DNA from 2 places in the Paenibacillus wynnii genome. Region 1 is predicted to be linked to the other one. Evidence: predicted binding sites of a transcription regulator. Region 1 holds the regulator's gene; the other holds the start of a gene.
What was found. The regulator LexA, encoded in region 1, represses DNA repair genes until DNA is damaged. The targets are predictions, from matches to a motif close to CGAACATATGTTCG.
Positions count from the first base shown of each region.

Region 2: PWYN_RS17345 (DNA polymerase IV) is a predicted target of LexA. The motif match lies at 4,070-4,083, and genes of this name have one in related genera.

Region 1 covers NZ_JQCR01000003.1:1,319,158-1,326,159, forward strand. Annotated here, with positions in the region: gene metH (methionine synthase) at 1-31, opposite strand, end outside; gene PWYN_RS21420 (HAD family hydrolase) at 424-1,209, opposite strand; gene PWYN_RS21425 (hypothetical protein) at 1,250-1,771, opposite strand; gene PWYN_RS21430 (DUF896 domain-containing protein) at 1,821-2,030, opposite strand; gene PWYN_RS21435 (LysM peptidoglycan-binding domain-containing protein) at 2,140-2,532, opposite strand; gene lexA (transcriptional repressor LexA) at 2,714-3,340, shown strand; gene PWYN_RS21445 (L,D-transpeptidase) at 3,511-3,849, shown strand; gene PWYN_RS21450 (hypothetical protein) at 3,955-4,194, shown strand; gene PWYN_RS21455 (hypothetical protein) at 4,336-4,959, shown strand; gene PWYN_RS21460 (hypothetical protein) at 5,061-5,279, opposite strand; gene PWYN_RS30740 (Spo0E family sporulation regulatory protein-aspartic acid phosphatase) at 5,363-5,581, shown strand; gene glnA (type I glutamate--ammonia ligase) at 5,700-7,002, opposite strand, start outside.
Region 2 covers NZ_JQCR01000003.1:473,881-480,882, forward strand. Annotated here, with positions in the region: gene PWYN_RS17325 (GNAT family N-acetyltransferase) at 1-304, shown strand, start outside; gene PWYN_RS17330 (DegV family protein) at 502-1,359, shown strand; gene PWYN_RS17335 (threonine/serine exporter family protein) at 1,441-1,863, opposite strand; gene PWYN_RS17340 (threonine/serine exporter family protein) at 1,892-2,659, opposite strand; gene PWYN_RS17345 (DNA polymerase IV) at 2,755-4,017, opposite strand; gene PWYN_RS17350 (DUF3231 family protein) at 4,330-4,845, opposite strand; gene PWYN_RS17355 (helix-turn-helix transcriptional regulator) at 4,939-5,811, opposite strand; gene PWYN_RS17360 (glycoside hydrolase family 127 protein) at 5,975-7,002, shown strand, end outside.

The DNA of each region.
Region 1 (7,002 bases):
TAAGTGGGACCTGTTGGATCATGGTGCCCATCGCGCCATCAAGAATTAATATTCGTTTTTGTAAGCTTTCAGCAAGTGTGATTTTAGCCAATTTAGTATCCCCCCAGTAAAACATTAGAGTAAGTTTAGCAGAATATAGGGAATTCGAAAAGCCTTCCTTTCCACTCTGCATTATAAGTATTCATTCATAGTAAGGTTTTTTATATCTATAAGTCTTATTATACACACAAAAATTCTTTCATTACGGCTCACCTGTCGAATGATGTTCACAATTTTGTGACATATATCACATTTTCGACCGAAATCCAAGAAGAAACGGCTTTGCCGTCCAAAGTATACTGAAAACTTATACTTCCTTATATATTAAAAAAAGATGCCCCAACAACCATGTTGATGGTTGATAGGACACCTATCTTATAGAACTTATAAGGACTCTACTAATGGAATAAGATCTGCCAGATGCTCTATTTCAAAATGAGGTTGGATCTCGGGATTTGGTTCTTTTCCGGTACGGTTAATCCAAACCGTGGTCAGGCCGGCGGCCAGTCCACCGCGGATATCTGTCGTTAATTTGTCGCCAACCATTACCCCCTGCTCCGGAGTAATTTCCAGCAAATTAAGAGCATGTAAGAAAATATCCTTATCCGGCTTCCCTTTGCCAAAGCTTCCCGAAATCACGACATGATCAAAATAGGGTATTAATTCTGGTACTCCATCCAGCTTCTCTTGTTGAAGAGCCGGACAGCCATTCGTCAGAAGCAGCAGCTTCACTTTTCCGCGGAGCTGATTAAGAATCTGGAAGGTCTCTTCATAAATATAAGGTCTGCTTCTTCGTTCAGCTGCAAACGTCTCCGAAAGTGACTGAGCCAGATCCTCATCATTGATGCCAAGAGCAGCAAGTCCCCGGCGCCATGACTCCTTGCGGTACAGTGGAGCCAGCTTTTCCATTTGACGAAATTCATTTTGCTCTCCTGCGGTAAAATTCCCCCATAGAGCTTCAAAAGGATTAATCCCGATCATCTGAGTAAAAGGGAAGGTCTCGTAGGATTCGTATAGACCTCTTGCTTCCTTGCGCACCGCTTCCTCCAGTTCCTGAGGGTTAACGGAATCTCCCGCTGCTTTACAAGTAAATTCAAATGCTTCCTCAATGCTGCGTTCATCCCAGAGCAGCGTGTCGTCCAGATCAAACAGTACGGCGGTAATCGGCATTAGATTTCTCCCTCTTCCTCAATAATCATGATGCGTGATTCTACTCGCGTTCTATTGTGATGTTATTAGCTGTGGCAAACTGCTCCAAACGTTCTCCCATGACTGCAGTATCATAACGATTGATTAACTTGGAGAAAATCCATTTCATCCGCTTACCCTTATGCTTAATGATTACAGAACCGCGGGAGAGAACGATTTTCTCAATATCCGCCGCTCCAAGAAAGCGTTCACGGTTAAACTTGAAGGTCGAGAGTCTTGCACGTTCCACCTTCAGGTATGGACGACGGAAAAAAAGAAGTGCTGCCAAAGCAAAATAAAGAACGATCCCAAGCCAATTCATCAGAGAACCATTGCCCTTTACTTCATCTAAGGTTCCGACCATCCAGTACATAATTCCAAGTCCTATCAGTACTACAGGCAGAACAATATTACGTCCTCTATACACATCTCCGCTTTTTGTGGATACAGTGGAAGCATGAATTGAATCTTTGCCTGCTTTCTTTCTTTGCTGGTTGATTTTTTGCGAGTTGCGTTGAACCATTCTTTCCCAAGAACGGGCCATGTGATTTCCCCCTAGTCGTTCTGTAATATCTATGAAAAGGAAAAAGGAATTAATGTAACAGTCCCTTGTTACCTTTATCATGCTTATCATTATCTACAATCTCAATAGTGTTCAACTGAGTACGGAAATTATTCCGTATGTTGCCCAGATAGATTTCACGAAGCTTCGCTCGTTCTGCCAGTTCTTCTTCATTCAGGCCAACGGACTTCTGTTTGCGTGCTAATTCGTTAATCCGCGCGACCAGTTTATCGATATCCACTGCTCTTCCCTCCCTTATAAATTCATACTAACTTTGCCATGAGAAAAAGAGCTTGTCAAGGTCTACCCCCTGCAAGCTCTTCGATATGTAATTCACACTTCCTTAAATCTTAATAAATAGGAAGAGATAAGATATCTCCTGCCTGAATACTACTGTTCTCTAACCCACTGTATTGTTTAATTCCTTCTATATATACGACTGTTCTCATGTCAGACGGTTTATTCTTCAATGCAATACTCCAAAGCGTATCACCACGTTCAACGACTACTATTTTCTCCTGATGTTTAACCTGAGCAATAGAACTGGCGAAGACATTACCTACTACTGTAAACCCGGAAACTACGAGCATGAGAATCATCAAGACCTTAATCAAATTTGCCTGCCGGAATGCTTTGGTCATAAATAAAGACGAAATCATACGAACGGATGAAAAACGATTTTCTATAGGATCAACCCTCGGTGTCTCTTTATAAATGCTGCGGTATGTGCTATATTTTAACATGAAATATCACCCTCCAAACACTTGTTCTTACTTTCAAAAATAATATAACACGAACATGTGTTTGAATCAATACTATTTTCGAACAATTGTTCCCTTTTCTTTAGTTTTAGAACTTATGTTTGTACGAACGGTAGTTCTATGTTATAATTTTCCCAAACATTACTATATGGGGTTGATTCCGATGTCCAAGATTTCAAGTCGTCAATTGGCGATTCTGGAGTTTATACGTAGCGAAGTCCGCAGCAAGGGTTATCCACCTTCCGTTCGTGAAATAGGTGAAGCTGTAGGACTTGCATCCAGTTCCACTGTTCATGGTCATCTAGACCGCCTGGAGAAGAAGGGACTTATCCGCCGTGACCCCACGAAGCCACGCGCGATCGAACTTCTGGGTCAAGAAGATTCTGATAACGTTCATCAATTTGCACAGACGATCACCCGTGTTCCGGTTGTAGGTAAGGTAACTGCAGGTCTACCGATCACAGCAACAGAGAATATTGAGGATTACTTTCCGCTACCCTCTCACTTTGTAGGGGATAACAAAGTATTTATGCTGTCCGTTCTCGGTGACAGTATGGTTGAAGCAGGAATAATGAATGGAGACTATGTTATTGTTCGGCAGCAGCAAACGGCTGACAACGGTGATATCGTAGTTGCTATGACTGATGAAGATGAAGCAACGGTTAAGACATTCTATAAAGAACGTGATCATATTCGCCTGCAGCCTGAGAACCCGGCCTATGAACCCTTACGCCTTAACCGCGTAACGATATTAGGCAGAGTTATTGGATTGTTCCGAGATATTCATTAATTTCCTTATTTATTTTTTCAGAGCACAACAAAAAGGCTGATTCGCATCATGTTGCGAAATCAGCCTTTTTGTTGTACAAACCCTATTACACTGTTCGCTGCTGTGACTTTCAACTCTGAACATCCTAGGCTGTTGGAACATATTCTACATCGAAAGGAGTGCTGATGATTATGCCAACTATTCGTATCATCGTCGATTTGTCTCAACGCATGTTATATCTTTTAGAAGATGATATAGTCGTCCGAGGATTTCCTGTCGGAATTGGAACGATACTCAACCGATCTCCCGAAGGTGAATACACAATTATCAACAAACAGCTCAATCCCGGCGGTCCTTTCGGAGCTTTCTGGATGGGGCTATCTAAGCCGCACTACGGCATTCACGGCACTAATAACCCCTCATCTATCGGCAAGAGAGTATCGCAAGGCTGTATTCGTATGTATAATGCGGACGTGCTCGAACTAGCAAGCAAGGTTAATGTAGGAACAAGAGTTACAATAAGGAACTGACGTGATTAGACTCGTAAGGACATTAATTTAAATTTAAGCAACTCTGCCGTTACCATCAATCCGATTCTCCATAAGTTAATAAGGAAAAGGAGGAGGGTTGTATCTATGGATGCATATTACAATTGCTTGCACTGTAAGAACAAAAAGGTGCGTATTTTAACTGTGGATGGTCAGCAACATGTGGGAGTTATCATGGATGTCGACAGAAATAATGTTTATCTCAAACCGGAGCAAGGTGGACGCGTTAAAACCTCGGCCTTTTATCCCTATCCATATGGAAATCCTTATAGTAACCAAATCTTAACGCTGAGCCTGTTCACGTTGTTAGCCATCGCTTTAATTTAGCGCCACCTGTGACTCCCCTTCTATAAAGGGGGAGTTTTTTCTATTTGTATTACGTATCTTTCAAGAAAGAGTACATATTTATTAATAGTGAGCTTTAACCAAAAGGTTACCATTGAATCATAGGTTATAGGGGGTATTGTTATGCTCATCTTTTTAATGTACCTATTTACTTTCATCGGAGCTTCTTTGTTATGTATTGCGGCAATGATAAAGCTTATCTTAATGTTTCCGATAACTGACCACCACAAGTTAATTGCTGCAGTCTCTTCTTTTAGAATGAAATTCCCTAGACAGCTTATCGCTTCCAATAAATCCTGTATCGTTGCGTATAATGAGAATTTAAGAAAAATAGCCATAGGAACCTTTCCTTATAGTTCGCAGAAAAAAGCCATAGCCAACCTTTATTCTTTCGATCAAATTCTAGGCTGTGAAATTATTGAAAACGCTTTAACTATTACCAAGGTTTCTAAAACAAGTCTAATCAACCGGAGAGTTGCAGATCATACAGAGGTTAAACCAGCGACAATTCATACCGAAGAAATAACTGAGCTAACACTTATAATTTACATCCAAGCCTTAACTACACAGATCCTTCACATCTCTCTCCTACCAAAACAGTTCGCCCTCAAACCATCGGACTCCCGTTATCCCCAAATTTATTCCGAAGCTCTTCTTCTGTATCAAACATTAAAATCGATCGTTACATTTTCTGAATTTAATGACGACTCCGAATCTCAAAATAAATTGAAAAGATATATTTACTGATTATTAGAACCATACAGCCTCAAAAAAATAGAAGGCAGGAAAATCCTGACCTTCTATTTCGTATACTAGAAATCTTAAATCACTACATCTTATCCCTAAAACTATAACACGGCTCTTAAATTTCGAATCGCAATTGCATTTAAACGAAGGGCTTCTCTAATCGAAACTCTTGCAGCCAGCAACTCCCGTCTTCCCCGGCTTCCAACAGGGAATCTACGAAGGTTCTCATTAATTTCCTCAAGTCTTTCTAACAACACAGCTCTCTGCACCCGTAAAGCATTTAAAGCTCTTTGAATTCTCGCACGTTTCGCAGCAGTCATATTCTATCACCTCTTTACTTTTGATAGTGTATGAGATGCAGAAAATCACTTAAACGCTTGTGTGGTTCGGTAATATTTGATAAATGTGTGTTATTTCCCCTCTGCATCAATCAAATAATAGAAGCAAATTTGCAACCAACTTAGAGACCCGATGCGGATCTGGTCAACCACTTCAAACCGGATGGTATTGGATATCCGCATATAAACGCCTATCCGACCCGGAGGTAATAAAAGCAAGTCAACTACTTGATGATATGCTGAACACGTACAACAATCTCATACAGCAAAAAACTGATAAATAACAAAGGGACCTGTTGGCTTAATGCCACAGGTCCTTCCTTATGCAGAATACTAACTATAACTTAACTTTGCCACAAATAAAAAAACCCTCAACGCTTAACGCGTCAAGGGTTCTGGATTCTAGTAAAGAGTCATGTACTGATTACGTTCCCACTCGTGCACTTGGGTCCGGTAGATATCCCATTCAATTTCTTTCAACTCATAGAAATGAGCAAGGGCATGTTCGCCGAGAGCATCAGTAATTACTTGACTGCGGATCAATTCGCTTAGAGCTTCCTTCAAATCGGATGGCAAGCTAGGGATGCCTTCTTCAATACGCTCTTCCTCAGACATAATGTAAATGTTACGGTCAATTGGAGCAGGAAGTTCAAGCTGACGCTTGATACCGTCGAGTCCAGCCTTCAACATTACAGCAAGCGCAAGGTAAGGGTTAGCTGCAGGGTCCGGATTACGAACCTCAACACGAGTACTCAAGCCTCTAGATGCCGGGATACGGATCATTGGACTACGGTTACTTGCTGACCAAGCTACATAGCAAGGTGCTTCATAACCAGGTACAAGACGTTTGTAAGAGTTCACCGTCGGATTGGTAATCGCTGCAAAAGCACGTGCATGCTTCAAAATACCAGCCATGTAGTAACGTGCGGTTTTGCTGAGTCCCAGCTTGTCGCTTTCATCGTAGAACATGTTCTCGCTGCCTTTGAACAAGGATTGGTGAGCGTGCATACCGGATCCGTTCATACCAAATAGTGGTTTAGGCATAAAAGTTGCATGCAGGCCGTGTTGACGGGCAACCGTCTTCACAACGAGCTTGAAAGTTTGAATCTGATCAGCTGCTTTGATAGCGTCAGCATACTTGAAGTCGATCTCATGCTGGCCAGAAGCCACTTCATGATGGGATGCTTCAACTTCAAATCCCATTTCCTCAAGTGTCAATACGATTTCGCGACGGCAGTTTTCCCCAAGATCCATCGGCGCCAAATCAAAATATCCACCTTGATCGTTCAATTCAGTTGTAGGATTACCTCTCTCGTCCGTTTTGAACAAGAAAAACTCAGGTTCCGGTCCAACATTCATGGCAGTAAAGCCCATTTCTTCTGCTTCCTTCAAACAACGTTTGAGGATACCGCGCGGGTCTCCAGCAAAAGGTGTGCCATCCGGCATGTACACGTCACAGATCAGACGTGCCACACGGCTATCCGTTACCCATGGGAAAATAACCCATGTGCTCAGATCTGGATACAGATACATATCAGACTCTTCGATACGAACATAACCTTCGATAGAAGATCCATCGAACATCATCTTATTATCCAGTGCCTTTTCGAGTTGACTGTAAGGAATTTCCACATTTTTAATTGTTCCAAGCAGATCGGTAAATTGCAGACGAATAAAACGGACATTCTCTTCCTTGGCAATTCTT
Region 2 (7,002 bases), 850 kb from region 1:
ACGCCACAAGAACAAACAAGCCTACGATACTTCCGGTGAAATCAGTGTATATTTGAAACCAGACTGTACGGGTAGAGGGGTAGGAGAGAGTGCTCTGCATTTTATTGAAAAGAAGGCTGCCGAACTTGAATTTCATGTCCTGGTGGCTACCGTATGCTCGGAAAATGAACGAAGCCGTCAGCTGTTTCTGAGAAATGGGTATGAACAAAGTGCCTATTTCAAGGAAATCGGCAGCAAGTTTGGCAGAAGACTGGACATCGCCAGTTACCAAAAAATCATCGGAAACACGAGTTACATAACATAAATCGTCCCCTGTTTCATAGGTATATTTGTCATATATAAACCGATAAAATGTCGGAAAAAGTTCGTAAGAATTCAGTGTTTTCCGTGTATTGACGCTGGTTTTCAGGTATACTTTATAAGAATGTGGAAGGCCTTATTAAGAACGTTAGTCTCTCCATTCATACAACTATTTTCCTCACGAAAGAGAGAAGTGACTCTATGAAACCTATCGCTTGGGTAACGGATAGCACCAGTACACTTGATCCCGAATTTGCCAAGAATAACCACGTGTACATTGTGCCTTTGCGTCTAATTGTTAACGATGAGAGCTACAAAGAAAATATAGAAATTACACCCGAGCAGTTCTATGATAAAATGCGTGAGCAGGAAAAGGTGAGCAGCTCTCAGCCGCCAATCGGTGAGTTCATCGAATTGTACGAGAAGTTAAAGGGAGAGTACGAGGAAATTATCGCCGTGCACTGCTCGTCAGAGCTTAGCGGTACATTTAGTACCTCATTACAGGCTGCTGAGATCGCCGAAACTTCAATTGTGGGAATTGATTCCAAGGTTGGAGCTTATCCTATCCGGGAAATGATTATGCGGGGAATTCAGTGGCATAACATGGGCTTTTCCGTGAATGAAATCAAAGAGAAGATTGAGAATATTATTCAAAATATGTCCTTTTATCTAATCCCTTCCAGCCTGGCACATCTTCACCGCGGTGGACGACTATCCGGCTCCCAACTAGTATTGGGCCAATTGCTGCGCATTAATCTGCTGCTGCGTTTTGACGAAGGCAAGGTTATTGTGGATGAGAAAATTCGGACGTTCAAGAAGACCAAGCAAAGACTGCTGGAGATTCTGAAAAAGGATCTGGGATTCATTAAAGATGTGTGCATTATGCATGCTAACAATATGGAAGAAGCCTTGAAGCTGGAAGAAGAAATCAAGGATATGGCTCCCACCTTGCGGACAGAGATTATGACCTTTGTTCCTGTCGCAGGTATCCATGCGGGAGAAGGTACGTTAGCCTTATCTTGGATTAAGAATAACAACATCAACAGTATATTGGCTTAAAAAATGTCCGCCTGGCATAAGGATTACATCCTTATGTGGGCGGACATTTTTTGTGTGCAAGGCTTCTCATTTAGGGAGCCTCTATTTATTTCTCCGGCTAAACATTTGTCCGAGCACTTCACTCAGAACAAGACCTGTAGCGATAGCTCCGGAGAGTAATAAAGCCTGCGTGGCAATTTGTACAGCTTGGGTATTATCGTTCTCCACGAATTTCCGCATAGCGTCGTAAGCCAGGCCGCCCGGTACTAGCGGTATAATGCCGCCAACACTAAAAATGATGACGGGCATTTTGAAGGAACGGGCAAAAATTTGGCTGATGACACCCACAACGACCGTAGCGCCGAAAGTGGCGATGACGGCTTCCCACTCCCGATCCAGTTGTAGATAAACCATCCATCCCACCATACCGGCAATTCCGCATTGCAGCAGCGCGCGCTTGGGAGCATTGAACAGAATGCAGAACGTAGCAGCGGCGATAAAACTGGTTATAAGTTGCAAAATCATGAACGACTAACCTCTTTCGCAGGGATGATTAAAAAAGTGAGAGTACCAGACCAATTCCGGTTCCGATCGCAAACGCCGTCAAAAAAGCATCGGCTCCTTTGGATAGACCTGAGACTAAATGGCCGGCCATTAAATCACGAACCGCATTTGTGATGAGCAGCCCTGGAACTAACGGCATGACAGAACCGATAATAATTTTATCCATTTCCTGTCCTAGGCCAACCTGGACAGAATAAAAGGCGAGAAGGCCTACTATGAAAGCGGCGGAGAATTCTGCAAAGAATCTCACTTGTACAATCCGATGCAAATAAATTACCGCACCATATCCTAATCCTGATATAAACAATGCCGGAAGAGCATCCCACAAGCTTCCTTTGAACATCACAGTGAAGCAGGCACCCGTCAGTGCAGCAGCGGCAATTTGCAGCCAAATAGGATAGGCGTGGGCAGCGTCATCTACCTCGCCAAGGCGCTCACGGGCTTCCGCTGCCGTAATTTGGCGTTCGCTGAGTCGGCGTGAGATGTCATTGACCTCAGATACCTTTTGCAAATCCGTTGTACGCTCTGCAATTCGGAACAGCTTCACTGGCTCGATCCTGCTGGTAGTAAACATGATGACGGTTGGCGTAACGTAACTATGCGCACCCGGGAATCCGAGAGAGGCTGCCATACGTGTCATCGTATCTTCTACACGATAAGTCTCCGCTCCGCTTTGCAGCATGATTTTACCGGCCAGGAGGCATAGGTCGATAATCTCATGTATAGAAGTATTGTTGCTGTGACCGGTGCTATCCAACTTCTTTCGATCCTCCCCTAGAATGTTATATCTTACGATTGTCGCCTCATTGTTCGAAAATATCAACCCTTATCCATGAATTGATAAATTAAATTTTATTTATAATGTCCCCCGATCTTGCCGACGCGTTCCTTGATCTGCCCGGAACCGGTAAATGAAGCGGCCCGCCCAATAATGGTGTCGCCGTATTTATCCTTTAAATCATCGGTAGCCCGTTCCAGCTCCCGGTAGCGGGGGCGTGATTCGAATAGCGTCAGCTGGTACTGGTTCTCATCACTAAGATTGGAGAGACTGAGGTGAACCCGGCGCACGGGCTGACCATCCCAGTGCACCCGGAATAGAGCTACAGCAGCTTCATATACCAGATTAGTGGCATTTGTCGGGTCGCTCATGGTGACCTGCCTCGAGAAACCAGTAGGTTGATCGAAGCTGGCGCCTTGGCAGCCGACGGATACAACTGCACCGTTCACCTTCAGGTTACGGCACCGTCTGCATACCAACTCCGATAGTTCCAAGAGTATAGTCTTAATCTCCGGCAGCGTGGGGTAATCTCGGGGAAGGGTCATTTGGTGGCCGACACTCTTGGGTGCTGCCTCATAGGTGGCCGGATTCACAGGGCTGTCATCCATACCATTGGCGATCCGCCAGTACAGTTCCGCATCAATATCGCAGTTTTTGCGGAACTTCTCGCGCATCCGCCACTTTAGCTCAGCTAGAGGCATTTGCGCCAGATGCCCGATGGTAGTTAAGCCCATGCTTTGGAAATGGGCTGACATACGGCGGCCTACCATGAAGAGCTGACCAACGGGCTGCGGCCATAGCAAAGCCGGAAGCTGCTCCTTGGAAAGAGAGAACAGACCGTTGCCGTTCTTCTTCGCCCATAAGTCGCAAGCCATCTTGGCGGTAACCTTGGAATAGCTGATGCCGATACGAGTATAGACACCTGTATCTCTGCGGATTACATCCTGAATAGCTGCGGCAATTTGCCGCGGGCTACCGAATAAGGATAGGCTGCCTGTAATATCAATAAATTGCTCATCAATGGAATAAGGCTCCACCAGATCACTGTACTTGCGCAAAATGTCTGTGATTTGGGCGGAGACATCTATATAATGCTGCATTCGGGGTCTGGCCACGATCAGCTCAGGGCATTTGGTCAGTGCTTCTTTCAAGGTCTCGGCCGTAGTAATGCCAAAGGCTTTGGCTAGAGGGCAAGCCGCCAGTACAATTCCGCTCCGTCTGGCCGGATCTCCGGCAACGACCAGCGGCTGGTTGCTGTACTGGGGATTAGAGGCTTTCTCAACAGAGGCATAGAAGCTTTGGCAGTCGGACAGCATAATGATACGTTCTTTTTTCATGATTCACACTCTCCCGTTATGTAGAGACGGCGGATTTGTTATCATTATAATACGAACATATGATCGTGTATATGCATACTTATTTCCATTGCGTTCAGGTTTCGAGGGTGCATACGCCTGTTGCCACTCCGCCGGAGGCTATGGTTAAGATTGAATGCAGGAAAGTTTCCTTAGAAATGAGTAAACCGCCAACAAGCTGCACAGTAAGATGGATAATCCGATTTTGGTTCCAGTCATATAATTGAGAATAAGAGCTATCCCATGTCTTATGGATAATAAAAAATCCTGCTTTCGCAGGATTTGGGAATAAACTTAGGCATTAACCAGTTCCCTTTTTACTTGAAGCGGTGGAGGGATGAGCCAACCCTTTTCTTTAGTCAGTCTAAGAATAGAAAGACCCAGATTTGCCTTAAGGGTATGTGTTTTTAGGAAGAATGCGGCGATATCCTCTCGGATGGACATGCCCATGATTTGACTGCAGTGGACCAGTCCCACGGCAACGTTGGCAGATAACATAGCTGCGATTTCGGGATCAGAGAACCGTGCACCCACGGGGATATCCTCCATCTTAGCGGTCGGGCGGTCCGGCAGAGCAGGGGAAGGAAGAATTCCGTTATCTTTCAGCAGTTTGTCACAATCTTTAATTTCCCGGTAGGCCAGATCTATAAAGTCATCAATGACTCTTTTTAAATCTTTATCCCCCGCATGGTAACGGTATGCCTGCAGGCTGGAGAACATTGCTTTGGCTGCAGTGGAATACTGCCACAGACCCGATATTTCACCGTAATGCATCGGCTCGTCCTTCGGATTACCGTCTAGAATACCCATGTTAGCACACTCCTTTATAGATAAGTTATGAACACTTATAGCTTGTCCGCAGGAGTCTTTCTTATTCCGCCGAGGAACCCCAAATGCCCCCAGTTAACGGGAGTACCGTTTGCGGAAGCGAAGCGGGGATATTCCGGTCTTATGGGTAAAACGCCGGGAAAAATAAGCGGTGCTCTCATAACCGATACGCTCAGCAATCCCGGATATGGCAATCTCTGTTTTGAGCAGCAGTAATTTGGCTTGCTCCAAACGGTAGTCTGTTAAATACTCCATGGGTGTGAGGCCATAGACACGTTTCATGCAGCGGGCAAGGTAGTTGTAGTGAAAATGGAGGGCTTCTGAAAGAGAGGCGTTGGTGATCGGCTCCGCATAATGATTGCGGATATAAGCCTCCGTTTTCTCGGCTATTTCCGCAGTGGTGCTTCCGGCAGCATCATGCTGGGCTAGATCCATCATTCGAAGCAACTCTTCAAAAATCCGCTGCTGCTGCCACACCGCATGGGAGCGCCGTTCACTGGACAACTGCAGCAGCATCTCCAGTTGGGCTTTTCGCTCCAAGAAGTCGGGCAGGGGTCCGAATTGCGGCACTCGGATGGTATAGGGATGTGTGAGAAACTGCCTCAAGTGAGCTTCGCGGTTGATATAAGCAGGATCACCCTCCGCCTGACCCCAATCTCCAACCGTATGAAAGTGAACCCACATGAACGTGGTAATCTCCTCGCAGGGTTTAACCGCATAGTGATAACGATCCGGGAGCAGCAGCAGCGTGTGTCCGGCAGGCACCTCCCATTGGCTGTTCTCTTCCCCGATAAATAAACATCCCTGTTCCACAATAAGCAGGTCAAATACTCCGATTTGTTTCCGATTGGGATGCTGATCTCCAGGCTGATATACAGTGCGGTCACATTCCAGGTAATAAGGAAACGGCGGGGCGGCCAGATGAATGTATGAAGGGTTATTTTCCATAACGAAGCTCCTTTGAGGGTCCTTAATATACTAAGCTAAATTAAATTTTACTTGTGTGAAATAGTACAAAAATACGGTTGCTTATGATTGTATTTTTTATTTATTTTACAGTCTATAATTTCAATTAGCGAGTACAACATAGGATATTTGAAAGGGAGATTTCATGAACACTAAAACTATTCAATCGGGTATAAAAGGTTCTCCGCAGCAGGTGACTATTCAGGATGACTTTTGGGGCCGTTACATTCGACTGGTTCAAGATGTGGTAATTCCTTATCAATATGAGGCTCTGCATGACAGAGTACCGGAAGCCGAGCCCAGCTATGCGGTATCTAATTTTGAAATTGCAGCAGGTCGAAAGAAGGGCGAGTTCGGAGGAATGGTCTTCCAAGACAGCGATTTGGCGAAGTGGCTGGAAGCCGTAGGCTACTCTTTGAGCATCAAACCTGACTCGGAACTGGAGCGACAAGCGGATGAACTTATCGATTTGATTGGCGAGGCTCAGCAGGTTGACGGGTATTTGAATACTTATTTTACAATTAAAGAGCCGGAGAAACGCTGGACCAATTTGAACGAGTGCCACGAGCTTTATTGTGCCGGTCATTTTATTGAAGCAGCTATTGCGTACTATGAAGCCACTGGTAAAAGAAAACTATTGGACATTATGTGCAGAATGGTAGACTATATTGATTCTGTTTTTGGTCCGGAGGAAGGAAAGCTTAAGGGCTATGATGGTCATCAGGAAATCGAGCTGGCGCTCGTTAAATTGTACCGTCTTACAGGGGATGAGAAATATCTGAAGCTTAGCAGCTTTTTTATTGACGAGAGAGGGCAGGCGCCGTATTTTCTTTTACAGGAATGGGAGAAGCGCGGGCGGAGCAGCTTTTGGAGTGGGACGAAGACGGACAGCCTGGATTTAAAATACAACCAGTCCCATGCTCCTGTAAGAGAGCAGACGGTGGCAGTTGGACATTCGGTCCGCGCTGTCTACATGTACACGGCTATGGCTGATCTAGCTGCTATTACAGGTGATGAGGAGCTCTACAATGCTTGTGTGAGATTGTGGAACAATATGGCTGACAAGCAGCTGTATATCACTGGAGGAATCGGGTCTACACATATAGGCGAAGCATTTACGTTTGATTACGATCTGCCCAACGATACGGTATATGCAGAGACTTGCGCTTCGAT